One region of the Enterobacter cloacae complex sp. HYC033_NIDB genome, then DNA from elsewhere that is predicted to be linked to it. Evidence: predicted binding sites of a transcription regulator. Region 1 holds the regulator's gene; the other holds the start of a gene.
The links. The regulator sigma-54, encoded in region 1, starts transcription at its own class of promoters, with help from an activator protein. The targets are predictions, from matches to a motif close to GTTGGCACANNTTTCGCTNT.
Positions count from the first base shown of each region.

Region 2: glnA (glutamate--ammonia ligase) is a predicted target of sigma-54. The motif match lies at 5,182-5,201, and genes of this name have one in related genera.

Region 1 is NZ_CP115123.1:210,066-217,416, reverse strand. It holds gene mtgA (monofunctional biosynthetic peptidoglycan transglycosylase) at 1-236, shown strand, start outside; gene npr (PTS phosphocarrier protein NPr) at 276-548, opposite strand; gene rapZ (RNase adapter RapZ) at 545-1,399, opposite strand; gene ptsN (PTS IIA-like nitrogen regulatory protein PtsN) at 1,445-1,936, opposite strand; gene hpf (ribosome hibernation promoting factor) at 2,019-2,306, opposite strand; gene rpoN (RNA polymerase factor sigma-54) at 2,329-3,762, opposite strand; gene lptB (LPS export ABC transporter ATP-binding protein) at 3,810-4,535, opposite strand; gene lptA (lipopolysaccharide ABC transporter substrate-binding protein LptA) at 4,542-5,096, opposite strand; gene lptC (LPS export ABC transporter periplasmic protein LptC) at 5,065-5,640, opposite strand; gene kdsC (3-deoxy-manno-octulosonate-8-phosphatase KdsC) at 5,637-6,203, opposite strand; gene kdsD (arabinose-5-phosphate isomerase KdsD) at 6,218-7,204, opposite strand; gene O1721_RS01020 (calcium/sodium antiporter) at 7,218-7,351, opposite strand, start outside.
Region 2 is NZ_CP115123.1:706,556-713,906, forward strand. It holds gene O1721_RS03365 (MFS transporter) at 1-777, shown strand, start outside; gene O1721_RS03370 (MFS transporter) at 821-2,245, shown strand; gene ompL (porin OmpL) at 2,320-3,006, shown strand; gene typA (ribosome-dependent GTPase TypA) at 3,086-4,909, opposite strand; gene glnA (glutamate--ammonia ligase) at 5,287-6,696, shown strand; gene glnL (nitrogen regulation protein NR(II)) at 6,864-7,351, shown strand, end outside.

The DNA.
Region 1 (7,351 bases):
CGGAATTTGGTGACGGCGTATTTGGTGTCGAAGCGGCATCGCAGCGCTATTTTGGCAAGCCCGCCAGCAGGCTGACTATGTCCGAAGCGGCACTGCTTGCCGCCGTGCTGCCGAACCCGCTGCGTTTTAAGGCCAGCGCCCCGTCAGGCTACGTGCGAAGCCGCCAGGCGTGGATTATGCGCCAGATGCGTCAGCTGGGTGGGGAAGGGTTTATGGAGCGAAATAATCTTAGGTAGGGCGGGTAAGCGCAGCGCTACCCGCCGACATGGCGAACGTTAGTCTTCGTCAAACCCGGCGTTGAACAGGGCAATCACTGCCGCCAGCGCTTCTTCTTCCTGCGGGCCGGTGGCTTCAACTTCAATCTGACGGCCTTTGGCAGAATCCAGCATCAGTAGCGCAATCACGCTGTTGGCTTCTGCCTCGGTTCCCTCGTCGTTGCGCAGCAGCACCTCAGCATCAAAACCCTGCATCAGTTCAAACAGCTTCATCGCCGGGCGCGCATGCATGCCCAGCTTGTTGGTGATTTCGACGGTCTGTTTTACGGTCATGTTTTGCGTTTTTCCAGCGTGCGATGACGGGACTGAACGTTCTTCCCGCGTGAGCGGAAGTAATCGGCCAGCTGTTCGGCAATGTAGACCGAACGATGTTTACCGCCGGTACAGCCAATCGCCACCGTCAGGTAGCTGCGATTGTTTGTTTCCAGCATAGGTAACCATAGCTCAAGGTAGCTTCGCGTCTGGTAGATAAAATTGTGTACTTCTGTGTGTCTGTCGAGGAACGCTGCCACCGGCTTATCCAGACCGGTCATCGGACGCAGTTTCGGATCCCAGTGTGGGTTCGGCAGGAAACGCACATCAAAAACGTAATCCGCATCGATAGGTATGCCGTGCTTAAAGCCGAAGGATTCAAACACCATCGTCAGTTCGCGCTCGCGCTTGCCGAGTAAGCGCGTACGCAGCATTTCCGCCAGCTCGTGGACGGACATTTCGGAAGTGTCGACAATCAGGTCGGCCCGGGAACGCAGCGGCTCAAGCAGATCGCTCTCTTTATCGATGGCGCTTTCCAGCGAAAGATTTTTACTGGAGAGCGGATGCAAACGACGTGTATCGCTGTAGCGACGGATCAGCGTGTTGCGGTCAGCATCCAGGAACAAGAGCTGAGGCGAGAAGCATTCCGGCAGGCTGTTCATTGCCTGCTCGAAGATTTCCGGCGATTCCGGCATGTTACGCACGTCGATACTGACGGCGGCAGAGATTTGCCTGTCCGCCAGCGTCCGCGCCAGATCGGGTAACAACACTACCGGCAGGTTATCTACACAGTAAAATCCCATGTCTTCCAGCGCGCGCAGGGCCACGGACTTCCCGGACCCCGAACGACCGCTGACGATCATCAGCACCATGTTCCGTTTCTCCTCAGGGCAGCCGTACTGAAGGCCCTTTCCCGATTATGCCTCATCCTGATTGCCTTCTGCTTCAGTGATAATTTGATAAAGCTCTTCATCACTTTGGGCTGAGCGCAGTCGACGACAAATGGTTTTATCCGCCAGACGTTTGGCAACCAGCGACAGCGTGTGCAGGTGGGTTTTGGTCTGATCGGCAGGAACCAGCAGCGCGAAAAGCAGATCCACAGGCTGGTTATCGATGGCGTCAAAAGCGATAGGCGTTTCCAGTTGCACAAACACCCCCACGGCACGCAGCGTATCTTCTTCCAGCTTGCCATGCGGGATCGCAATGCCATTGCCGATGCCGGTACTGCCCATTTTTTCACGGGTCAGAATGGCTTCAAACACGATCTGCGGCGGCAGACCCAGCTGTTTTGCGGCCAGCTCACTGATGATTTCCAGCGCACGTTTTTTGCTCTGGCAGTGAACGCCACTGCGGGTACAATCCTGGTTAAGGACATTGCTCAGTTGAAGAGCGGAATCGTTGTTTATCATAATTTCACCTAAGCGCTAACTGTACAAATGGCCTGTTGTGTTTCACAACAGGCCGTCCTGCACCCGTTAACTGCCCGGACAATTAGTGTTGTTTCAGTTTATCTTTATGTTTATTGAGCTGTCTCGCAAGCTTATCAATCAAGCCGTCGATAGCCGCGTACATGTCTTGCCCTTCCGCACTGGCATGGAGTTCCCCTCCGTTGACGTGCAGGGTCGCATCCGAGATATGCGTCACTTTCTCCACTTTCAACACAACATAGACCTGGTTGATCCTCTCGAAATACTGCTCGAGTTTCGCAAACTTAGTGTTTACAAAATCGCGTAAAGCCTCAGTAATCTCGACGTTATGTCCGGTGATATTGAGCTGCATAGTGTCTTCCTTATCGGTTGTGTCAAACCAGTTGTTTACGCTGGTTAGACGGCGGAATGGATAAAGACTCTCGATACTTCGCGACAGTACGACGTGCCACCATAATACCCTGATCGGACAGCATGGTGGTTAACTTACTGTCACTGAGTGGCTTCGCGGGGTTCTCCGCGGCGATCAACTTCTTCACCAGTGCGCGAATAGCCGTTGACGAGGCTTCGCCGCCGCCTTCGGTGTTCACGTGGCTGGAGAAGAAATACTTAAGCTCAAAAATACCGCGTGGGCTGTGCAGATATTTCTGCGTGGTCACGCGGGAAATGGTTGATTCATGCATCTCGACGGCCTGGGCGATGTCTGCCAGCACCATCGGTTTCATAAACTCTTCGCCCTGCTCAAAGAACGCCTGCTGCTGTTCGACAATACAGCGGCTGACGCGCAGCAGCGTGTCATTACGGCTCTCCAGGCTCTTGATCAACCAGCGTGCTTCCTGAAGGTTGCTGCGAATGTATTGATTATCAGCGTCGTTACGGGCGCTGGTGCACATGGAGGCGTATTGCTGGTTGATTTGCAGGCGAGGAATGCTGTCGGCGTTCAGTTCAACGACCCAGCGGCCATTGTGTTTTCTCACCAGCACATCAGGAATGACATATTCCGGTTCGCTGGTCTGGATCGACTGCCCCGGACGCGGATCGAGCGACTGGATCAGATTCACCGCTTCCTTCAGCACCTCTTCTTTCAGGCGTGTGACGCGCATCAGGGTGCGGAAGTCGTGATTCGCCAGCAGATCCAGATGATCGCTGATGATGAGCCGGGCTTCGTCAATCCACGGTGTCTCTTTGGCAAACTGCGAAAGCTGGATCAGAAGGCAGTCGCGCAGATCTTTCGCGGCGACACCTATCGGGTCGAAACGCTGAACGCGTTTCAGAACGGCTTCGATCTCTTCCAGTTCAATCTCGTCATCGCCGATGCTTTCAAGAATCTCGTCCAGCGTCACGGTCAAATAGCCCGTGTCGTCAACGGCATCGACAATCGAGGTGGCAATGGCGCGATCGGTATCGGAGAAAGGAGTCAGCTCTACCTGCCACATCAGGTAGTCCTGAAGCGACTGGGTGGTTTCGCCCTGGTAGACCGGGAGTTCATCGTCCTGGTAGTCTGCGCGCGTCCCGGAAGGGGTACCCGCGGTGTAGATTTCGTCCCAGCTGGCATCCAGCGGCAGTTCGTCCGGCATCTCTTTCTGTTCGAGCGCATCTACGGAGTCGAGCGTTTCTGTGTCCTGCGTCTGCTGGGCGTCTACCTCGTCATGAAGATCGGTTTGCTCCAGCAGCGGATTGCTGTCCAGCGCCTGCTGGAGCTCCTGCTGGAGTTCTAACGTGGACAGCTGCAACAGACGGATTGCCTGCTGTAGCTGCGGCGTCATGGCCAGTTGCTGGCTGAGCCGTAATTGCAAACCTTGCTTCATGTTCAGAGCGTTTTTCTCCGGTTCGGCGTGACTTAACCTCTACCCTATCAGAGTCTGAAGTCTTCCCCAAGGTACACGCGCTTAACATGCTCATCTTCGAGGATTTGCTGCGGCGTACCGTGGGCAATCAGATGGCCCTGGCTCACTATGTAGGCGCGCTCACACACGGCCAGCGTTTCACGAACGTTGTGGTCCGTGATCAGTACGCCAAGCCCGCTGTCGCGCAGGTGCTCAATGATACGTTTGATATCGATAACGGAGATGGGGTCAACGCCCGCAAACGGTTCATCCAGCAGGATGAATTTTGGGTTTGCTGCCAGCGCGCGCGCAATCTCAACGCGGCGGCGTTCACCACCGGACAGCGCCTGGCCGAGGCTGTCACGCAGATGTTCGATATGAAACTCTTCCATCAGCTCGTTCGCACGGTCAGAGCGCTGCTCGCTGGTCAGATCGTCACGGATCTGGAGCACGGCCATCAGGTTGTCGAACACGCTTAAGCGGCGGAAAATAGACGCTTCCTGCGGCAAATAGCCGATGCCACGACGCGCGCGGGCATGCAGCGGCAGCAGGCTGATATCTTCATCATCGATGATGATGTTGCCGGCGTCACGCGGGACGATGCCCACCACCATGTAGAAGGTCGTGGTTTTACCCGCCCCGTTAGGGCCAAGCAAACCCACGATTTCGCCGGAGTTGACGGTCAGACTGACATCTTCGACGACGCGGCGGCCCTTATACGCTTTCGCGAGGTTTTTTGCAGTTAAAGTTGCCATAACGAATTAGTTACTCTTTTTCTGTGCCGGAGCCTGACCGTTGTTCTTGTCCTGCAACTGCGAAGGCACAAGCACGGTCGTGACGCGTTTGCCTTTTTCGCTGGAGGCCTGCATTTTCTGCTCTTTCACCAGATAGGTGATCTTGTCGCCTTTGATATTGCTGTCCAGCTGTTCCAGGTAAGCATTACCGGTCAGGATGACCAGATCCTTCGCCAGTTCATAGTGCATATGCGAGGCATGGCCTTTCACCGGCTTGCCGTTGTCCTGCATCTGGTAGAAGGTGGCCGGGTTGCCATAACCATCGATAATCTCTTTGCCCTGCTCGCCGCCCGGACGGGTAACGACCACTTTGTCGGCGTTGATTTTAATGGTGCCCTGGGTCATGACGACGTTGCCGGTAAAGGTGACGACGTTACCCTGCATATCCAGAGACTGGGTATCGGATTCAATATGAATCGGCTGTTCGGTGTCGCCAGTCACAGCAAGCGCGGGAAGACTGGCCGCCAGCAGCGCGCTGGCGATAACAACTTTAAGGCTGAGTTTGTTTGTTTTGAATTTCATAGGAGGTTCTAACCTTTTCAATCAGCTCGGCGTTTTTGCTGCGTAAGTTCCCGCGCATTCTTAAACCGCTGGAATTAAATGTTGTGCCATACAGGGTGACTAGATCCTGCGACGTGACATCCTGGGTGACCAGGTTGATCTGGGCGTTATCCGTCGTAATTTTTCGCAGTTGCGCGTCAGCGGTCAGGGCGTTGACTTCAACGTGACCATACAGGTAAAGCATACGGTCATTTGTCAGTTTTGCCCGGTCAGACTTGATAGACCACGTCGGCACTTTGTCCGTATCAAAGGTGGTCATGACCGGTTGGGTAAACCACGAGGTACCGTCATCTGAAAAATATTCTACATGCTGAGCAACGAGGCGATAGTTCAGCGCGCCTTCCGGGCTATAGACCACGGTGTCGCTGTGATCGCTTTTGTAGGTCGGGTCGCTCGTGTTAACCACTTCCGCTTGCGTATCATCGCGGTCAGCGAGGTTGACGCCAATCAGTACCAGGGCGACAAGCGCAAGCAGAATGATAACCCAACGTCTGGTTTTACTCATATCGATTGCCCTTTCGCCTCATCAAGCTTGCCCTGCGACAGCAGAAGCAGATCGCAGACTTCACGGACGGCGCCGCGGCCACCGTGAATATGGGTAACGTAATCAGCACGCGGGATCAGCAGCGGGTGCGCGTCAGCCACGGCGATGCTCAGACCCACCTCCGCCATCACTGGCCAGTCGATCAAATCATCCCCGACGTATGCCACATTCTCTGGTGCAATGGCCAGTTTTCCCAGCAGATCCCGGAAAGCTACCATCTTATCAGACTGCCCCTGATAGAGATGGGTAATGCCCAGCGTTTCACACCGATCTTCTACCAGTTTAGCTTTCCGCCCGGTGATGATAGCAACTTCAATACCGGACGTGAGCGCACAGCGGATACCGTAACCGTCGCGAACGTTAAAGGCTTTCAGCTCTTCGCCGTTATTGCCCATATAAATCAGACCGTCGGAGAGCACACCATCCACATCGAGGATCAACAGGCGGATATTTTCCGCCTTTGCCATCATGTGGGCGCTCACCGGGCCATAACAGGTTGCAAGGGATGCACCCGCATTACTCATTGTCTTATCCTTCATTACACTACGCCAGCGCGCAGCAGATCATGCATATGTACCACACCCAGCAGTTGGTCGCCATCGGCAACCATCACTGAGGTAATATGACGGGACTGCATCAGGTTCAGCACATCTACCGCCAGCGTGCCCGGACGGACGCGGATCCCGCCTGGCGTCATCACATCAGCAATGCCCAGCGTTCGGACATCCACACCCATATCGAATACCCGGCGCAGGTCGCCGTCGGTGAAAATGCCCTGAATCTTCATCAGATCGTCGCAGATAACCGTCATGCCCAGGTTTTTACGGGTGATCTCCAGTAACGCGTCGCGCAAAGAGGCCTCTTTGCTCACGTGCGGGATCTCATCTCCGGTGTGCATAATATCGTTAACCCGCAGCAGCAGTTTGCGCCCGAGCGCGCCGCCGGGATGAGACAGGGCAAAATCTTCAGGCGTAAAACCGCGGGCTTCCAGCAGCGCAACGGCAAGGGCATCGCCCATCACCAGCGCGGCGGTTGTGCTGGAGGTCGGCGCCAGCCCCAGCGGACAGGCTTCTTTAGGCACTTTCACGCACAGGTGAATATCCGCCGCACGCGCCATGCTGCTTTCCGGTCGGCTGGTCATGCAAATCAGCGGTACGTGCAGACGCTTCAGCACCGGGATCAACGCCAGGATTTCATTCGATTCCCCGGAGTTGGACAGCGCAATAACCACGTCCTGCGGCGTAACCATGCCGAGGTCACCGTGCGCGGCTTCACCGGGATGAACGAAGAATGACGACGTGCCGGTACTGGCAAAGGTCGCCGCCATTTTGCGTCCGATATGGCCGGATTTGCCCATCCCCATCACCACGACTTTGCCGGCACAGTAGAACATCTTCTCACAGGCCAGACTAAAATCCTGATTAATGTACTGATCTAACTGCGCCAGACCTTCACGTTCAATCTCCAGAACGTCTTTGCCTGCTTTCTGAAAGTCAAAACCCGGCTGCAATTCTATTTGCGACATAATGCGTTTCCGTTTACCCAGAGAGAAGAGGCGAAAGCCAGTACAGCATCGCCAGCCATACGATAAATCCACCCGTCAGCAGCGCGCCTGCGCCTTTGCCGATCTGCTCTTTTCGCCGCCAGCAGAGCAGGGCGAAAATCACGCTGA
Region 2 (7,351 bases), 500 kb from region 1:
TTCTTTATGTGGTGGTGCTATAAAGGCGTAACCGAGCGTTACGTCGAGACGCAGCCTGCTAACCCGGCGCAGAAACCGGGGCTGTTGCAGTCGTTTCGCGCCATCGCCGGGAACCGTCCGCTGTTTATCCTGTGCATCGCTAACCTGTGCACGCTGGGCGCCTTTAACGTCAAACTCGCCATTCAGGTCTACTACACGCAGTACGTGCTGAACGACCCGATCCTGCTGTCGTATATGGGCTTCTTCAGCATGGGCTGTATTTTTATCGGCGTCTTTATGATGCCCGGCGCGGTGCGGCGCTTCGGCAAGAAAAAGGTCTACATCAGCGGGCTGACGATTTGGGTGGCAGGCGATCTGCTTAACTACTTCTTCGGCGGCGGCTCGGTGAGCTTTGTGGCGTTCTCCTGCCTGGCGTTCTTCGGCTCCGCGTTCGTGAACAGCCTGAACTGGGCGCTGGTCTCCGATACCGTGGAGTACGGCGAGTGGCGCACCGGCGTGCGCTCCGAGGGGACGGTCTACACCGGCTTTACCTTCTTCCGTAAGGTATCCCAGGCGCTGGCGGGCTTCTTCCCGGGGATCATGCTCACGCAGATCGGCTATGTGCCCAACGTGGTGCAATCCGCCGGCACGGTTGAAGGGCTGCGGCAGCTGATATTTATCTATCCGAGCCTGCTGGCGGTCATCACCATCGTGGCGATGGGCTGCTTCTACAACCTTAACGAGAAGATGTATGTGCGCATCGTGGAAGAAATTGAGCTGCGCAAACGTACGGCATAAATGACGTGATTGAGCGCCCTGCGGGGCGCTTTGAGGATCGACCATGACACATAATACTGATCCGTTAACCCTGAAATTGAGCCTGCGAGAGAAGTGCGCCTACGGGATGGGCGATTTTGGCTCGAATCTGATGCTGTGTATTGGCACGCTGTATCTGCTGAAGTTCTACACCGATGAACTGGGCATGCCGGCGTTCTATGGCGGCATTATTTTCCTCGTCGCGAAGTTTTTCACCGCGTTTACCGACATGCTGACCGGGGTGCTGCTGGACTCCCGGCGTAACATCGGCGCGCGGGGGAAATTCCGGCCCTTCATTCTTTACGCCTCCGTGCCGGTGGCGCTGGTCGCGACGGCGCAGTTTATGGCCAACGACTTTAGCCTGACGGTCAAAACGGCCCTCGCCACCGTGCTCTTCATGATGTTTGGCCTCTGCTACAGCCTGATGAACTGCGCCTACGGTGCAATGGTTCCGGCCATCACCAAAAACCCGAACGAGCGCGCGCAGCTTGCGGCGTGGCGTCAGGGCGGCGCAACGGTAGGGCTGTTGCTCTGCACCGTCGGCTTTATGCCGATTCAGGCGCTGTTCGTCAGCCAGCCCTCACTCGGCTATCTGGTGGCCGCGCTGGTGTTCGTCACCGGGGGGCTGTTCTGCATGTGGTGGTGCTACAGCGGGGTGAAAGAGCGCTACGTCGAGCTTACGCCCGATCACCATAAGCCCGGCATTCTGAAATCGTTCTGCGCGATTTTCCGTAACCCGCCGCTGCTGGTGCTGTGCATCGCCAACCTGTGTACCCTCGCCGCGTTTAACATCAAGCTGGCGATTCAGGTCTATTACACCCAGTACGTGCTGAACGATCTGCATCTCCTGTCGTGGATGGGCTTTTTCAGCATGGGCTGCATTCTGATTGGCGTGTTTCTGGTGCCTGGCGCGGTGAAGCGCTTTGGCAAGAAACCGGTCTATCTGGGCGGGCTGACGCTGTGGGCGGTGGGCGACGTACTGAACTTCGTCTGGGGGACCAGTTCCCTGCTGTTCGTGCTCTTTTCCTGCATGGCCTTTTTCGGCACCGCGTTTGTGAACAGCCTGAACTGGGCGCTGGTGCCGGATACGGTTGATTACGGCGAGTGGAAAACCGGGATCCGCGCCGAAGGGTCGGTGTATACCGGCTATACCTTCTCGCGCAAAATCTCCGCGGCGCTGGCCGGTTTTCTGCCCGGTATCATGCTGACCCAGATTGGCTACATCCCGCATGCCGTGCAGAGCGCGGGCACGCTGCTGGGGTTGCGTCAGCTTATTTTCCTCTGGCCGTGCGGCCTGGCGATCGTTGCCGCCGTGACCATGGGGCTGTTTTATAAACTCAACGAAGCGCGCTTCGCCTTTATTATCGAGGAGATTGGAAAACGGAAAAAACAGACAGCAAATACCCCTGAGATAACCACCAACAATAAAGCGTCAGCAGTCACTTTATAACAATAAATCCGGCCACTATGTCCTTCCTGTTTATCAGGAGGGAGGCCTTTCTGTACCTGATACATGGACAAATTATGAAAAGAATCATTACTGTACTGATCGTGTCGTCTGTGTCCTGCCCGGTTTTTGCCGGGGCCTATGTCGAAACGCGCGAAGCCTACAACACCGCCTCTGAGCTGCACGAAGTGATCCTGCGTGCAGGCTATAACTTCGATATGGGCGCGGGACTGATGTTCACCAACGCTTATAACGTGGGGAAATGGGACGAACTGAAACACAGCTATAACGAAATCGAGGGGTGGTATCCACTCTTCAAACCGACCGACAAACTGACCTTCCAGCCCGGCGGCTTGATTAATGACAGCAGCGCAGGATCAGGTGGCGCGGTTTATTTAGATACTAACTATAAATTTACGGACTGGTTTAATCTGACGTTCCGCTATCGCTATAACCATAACAATTATGATACGCCGGACTATAACGGGCAGATGGATAAGAACGACACACATGAATTTGCCAACTACTGGAATTTCAAAGTGACGGATGCGTTTTTCTACACCTTTGAGCCGCACTTTTTCCAGCGGGTGAATGATTACCACAGCAAAAATGGCAAAGATCATCACTGGGAAATTACTAACAAGTTCAGCTATAAAATCGACAGAAACTGGCTGCCGTATCTTGAGCTACAGTGGCTGGACCGATGGAATGATTACAACCGCGAGCAGTACCGGATCCGGTTAGGGTTGCGGTATTCGTTCTAATAAAAAAGCCGCTGATCGCTCAGCGGCTTTTTCGTTGCCGGGTGGCGCTTGCGCTTACCCGGCCTACGGCATAACCGAATTAGTCTTCTTTCGCACCGCGCATTGCACGTTTACGATCGTTCTCGGTCAGGTGACGTTTACGGATACGAATTGACTGAGGCGTCACTTCGACCAGTTCGTCATCATCGATGAATTCCAGAGCCTGCTCCAGCGTCATCTTGATCGGTGGAACCAGAACCGTTGCTTCGTCAGTACCGGACGCACGCATGTTGGTCAGTTTCTTACCGGTCAGGCAGTTTACCGTCAGGTCGTTAGAACGGCTGTGAATACCGATGATCTGGCCTTCGTAAACTTCAGCACCGTGGCCCAGGAACAGCTTACCGCGATCCTGCAAACCGAACAGCGCAAACGCAACCGCTTTACCCTGACCGTTGGAGATCAGTACACCGTTGTTACGCTGGCCCACTTCGCCCGGACGAACGTCGTCGTAGTGGCTGAAGGTGGAGTACAGCAGACCGGTACCGGAAGTCATGGTCATGAACTCAGAACGGAAGCCGATCAGGCCACGGCTTGGGATCACGTAGTCGAGACGTACGCGGCCTTTGCCATCTGGATTCATGTTTTTCAGGTCGCCTTTACGCTCACCCAGTGCCTGCATCACAGAACCCTGGTGCTGCTCTTCAACATCCAGCGTTACGTTTTCGAATGGCTCTTGTTTACGTCCATCGATTTCGCGGAAGATAACTTTCGGACGGGAAACCGCCATCTCGAAACCTTCACGACGCATGTTCTCAATCAGAACAGACAGGTGCAGCTCACCACGACCCGAAACGCGGAATGCATCAGCGTCTTCGGTTTCTTCAACGCGCAGCGCAACGTTGTGCACCAGCTCTTTGTTCAGGCGGTCAAGGATCTGACGAGAGGTAACGAACTTACCTTCTTTACCACAGAACGGAGAGGTGTTGACGTTGAAGAACATGGATACGGTTGGTTCATCAACGGACAGGGCTGGCAGCGCTTCGACGTTCTGCGGATCGCAGATGGTGTCGGAGATGTTCAGTTCACCCAGACCGGTGATGGCGATGATGTCGCCCGCTTCAGCGATGTCGCTCTCGATACGCTCAAGACCCAGGTGAGTCAGAACTTTACCGACTTTACCGTTACGGGTTTTGCCTTCGCTATCGATGATAGTGACCTGCTGGTTAGGCTTCACTTTACCGCGCTTGATACGACCAATGCCGATTACGCCAACGTAGTTGTTGTAGTCGAGCTGAGAGATCTGCATTTGCAGGGTGCCTTCCAGGTCAACGTTTGGCGCAGGAACGCGGTCAACAATCGTCTGGTACAGCGGAGTCATGTCTTCCGCCATGTCTTCGTGATCCAGACCGGCGATACCGTTCAGCGCAGACGCATAAACGATAGGGAAGTCCAGCTGTTCGTCGGTCGCGTCGAGGTTAACGAACAGGTCGAAGACCTGGTCAACAACCCAGTCAGGACGCGCGCCAGGACGGTCAACCTTGTTGATCACAACGATAGGTTTCAGGCCGTGGGCAAATGCTTTTTTGGTCACGAAGCGCGTTTGCGGCATAGGGCCATCAAATGCGTCAACCACCAGCAGCACGGAATCCACCATGGACATCACGCGCTCAACTTCACCACCGAAGTCGGCGTGCCCTGGGGTATCAACGATGTTGATACGGTAGTCATTCCATTTGATAGCGGTGTTTTTGGCGAGGATGGTAATCCCACGCTCTTTCTCCAAATCGTTGGAGTCCATCACACGCTCTTGAGTTTCGGCACGAGCATCAAACGTACCGGACTGCTGTAGCAGCTTATCAACCAGGGTAGTTTTACCATGGTCGACGTGCGCGATGATGGCGATATTACGCAATTTTTCGATCACAACTTTGCCTCAGGCATTTAGAAATAGCGCGTTATTGTACACGGATTAATCGCACTACAAAACAGGATCACAAACATCCCCCGCAAACAAGTATTGCAGAGATGCTTTGTGATCGCTTTCACGGAGCGGTAAAAGGGCACTTTAACGTAAATTGCACCAATATGGTGCTCGATGTTCACACAGAAGCACTATAATGGTGCAACAAATCCAATGTGGTGCAGCCCTTCTGCACTATGGTGCGCATGATAACGCCTTTTTGGGGTGTTTTAAAAGTTGGCACAGATTTCGCTTTACAGAAATACAGTAAAAATATGGCAGCCCAGCCGATTTGAAGACCTCGTTACCACGACGACAATGACCAATCTGGAGAGTTAAGTATGTCCGCTGAACACGTTTTGACGATGCTGAACGAACATGAAGTGAAGTTTGTTGATCTGCGCTTCACCGATACCAAAGGTAAAGAACAGCACGTCACGATCCCTGCTCATCAGGTGAACGCCGAATTCTTTGAAGAAGGCAAAATGTTTGACGGCTCCTCCATTGGCGGCTGGAAAGGCATTAACGAATCCGACATGGTTCTGATGCCAGATGCAACCACTGCGCTCATTGACCCGTTCTACGAAGAACCTACGCTGATCATCCGCTGCGATATCCTGGAACCTGGCACGCTGCAAGGCTATGACCGTGACCCACGCTCCATCGCAAAACGCGCTGAAGAGTACCTGCGTTCTACCGGTATCGCAGACACCGTTCTGTTCGGGCCTGAGCCAGAGTTCTTCCTGTTCGATGACATCCGTTTTGGTGCTTCCATTTCTGGTTCCCACGTCGCTATCGATGACATCGAAGGCGCATGGAACTCTTCCACCAAATACGAAGGTGGTAACAAAGGTCACCGTCCGGGCGTGAAAGGCGGTTACTTCCCGGTTCCTCCGGTCGATTCTTCACAGGACATCCGTTCTACCATGTGTCTGATCATGGAAGAGATGGGCCTGGTTGTTGAAGCGCACCACCACGAAGTGGCAACGGCTGGCCAGAATGAAATCGCAACCCGCTTCAACACCATGACCAAAAAAGCGGATGAGATTCAGATCTACAAATACGTTGTGCACAACGTTGCGCACCGTTTCGGTAAAACCGCGACCTTCATGCCAAAACCCATGTTCGGCGACAACGGTTCCGGTATGCACTGCCACATGTCCCTGTCCAAGAACGGCACCAACCTGTTCTCTGGCGACAAATACGCGGGTCTGTCTGAGCAGGCGCTGCACTACATCGGCGGTGTTATCAAACACGCTAAAGCGATCAACGCCCTGGCGAACCCGACCACCAACTCCTACAAGCGTCTGGTCCCAGGCTACGAAGCACCGGTGATGCTGGCGTACTCTGCCCGTAACCGTTCTGCTTCTATCCGTATCCCGGTGGTGGCGTCTCCGAAAGCGCGTCGTATCGAAGTGCGCTTCCCGGACCCGGCGGCTAACCCATACCTGTGCTTCGCAGCACTGCTGATGGCCGGTCTGGACGGTATCAAGAACAAGATCCACCCGGGCGAAGCCATGGACAAAAACCTGTACGACCTGCCGCCAGAAGAAGCGAAAGAGATCCCACAGGTTGCCGGCTCGCTGGAAGAAGCCCTGCAAGCGCTGGACGCAGACCGTGAGTTCCTGACCGCTGGCGGCGTGTTCACCGATGAAGCGATCGACGCTTACATCGCGCTGCGTACCGAAGAAAACGACCGCGTTCGCATGACGCCGCACCCGGTTGAGTTCGAACTGTACTACAGCGTTTAATTGATTTGTTTTACCCGGCGCATACGCGTCGGGAGTAGTTGCCGTGGAAACTTTAGCCCATCTTCGGATGGGCTTTTTTCTCCACCAACAACCTGATCTCACGCGCTTTTTACCTCTAAAACGCTATACTGCACTAAAATAGTGCAACGACTCCAGGAGACTGCTGAATGGCAACTGGCACGCTGCCCGATGCTGGGCAGATCCTCAATTCTTTGATTAACAGTATCTTGCTGGTCGACGACGAACTGGCGGTGCATTACGCCAACCCGGCGGCGCAGCAGCTGCTCGCTCAAAGCGCCCGTAAACTGTTTGGCACGCCGCTGCCTGAACTGCTGAGCTATTTCTCGCTGAATATTGGTCTGATGCAGGAGAGTTTGCAGGCGGGTCAGGGCTTCACCGATAACGAAGTGACGCTGGTGATTGACGGACGCTCGCATATTTTGTCCCTCACCGCACAGCGCCTGCCAGATGGCATGATTCTGCTGGAAATGGCGCCGATGGATAACCAGCGTCGTCTCAGCCAGGAGCAGCTACAGCATGCTCAGCAGATTGCGGCGCGCGACCTGGTACGCGGGCTGGCTCATGAAATTAAAAACCCGCTGGGTGGCTTACGCGGTGCGGCACAGCTTTTGACCAAAGCGCTGCCTGACCCTGC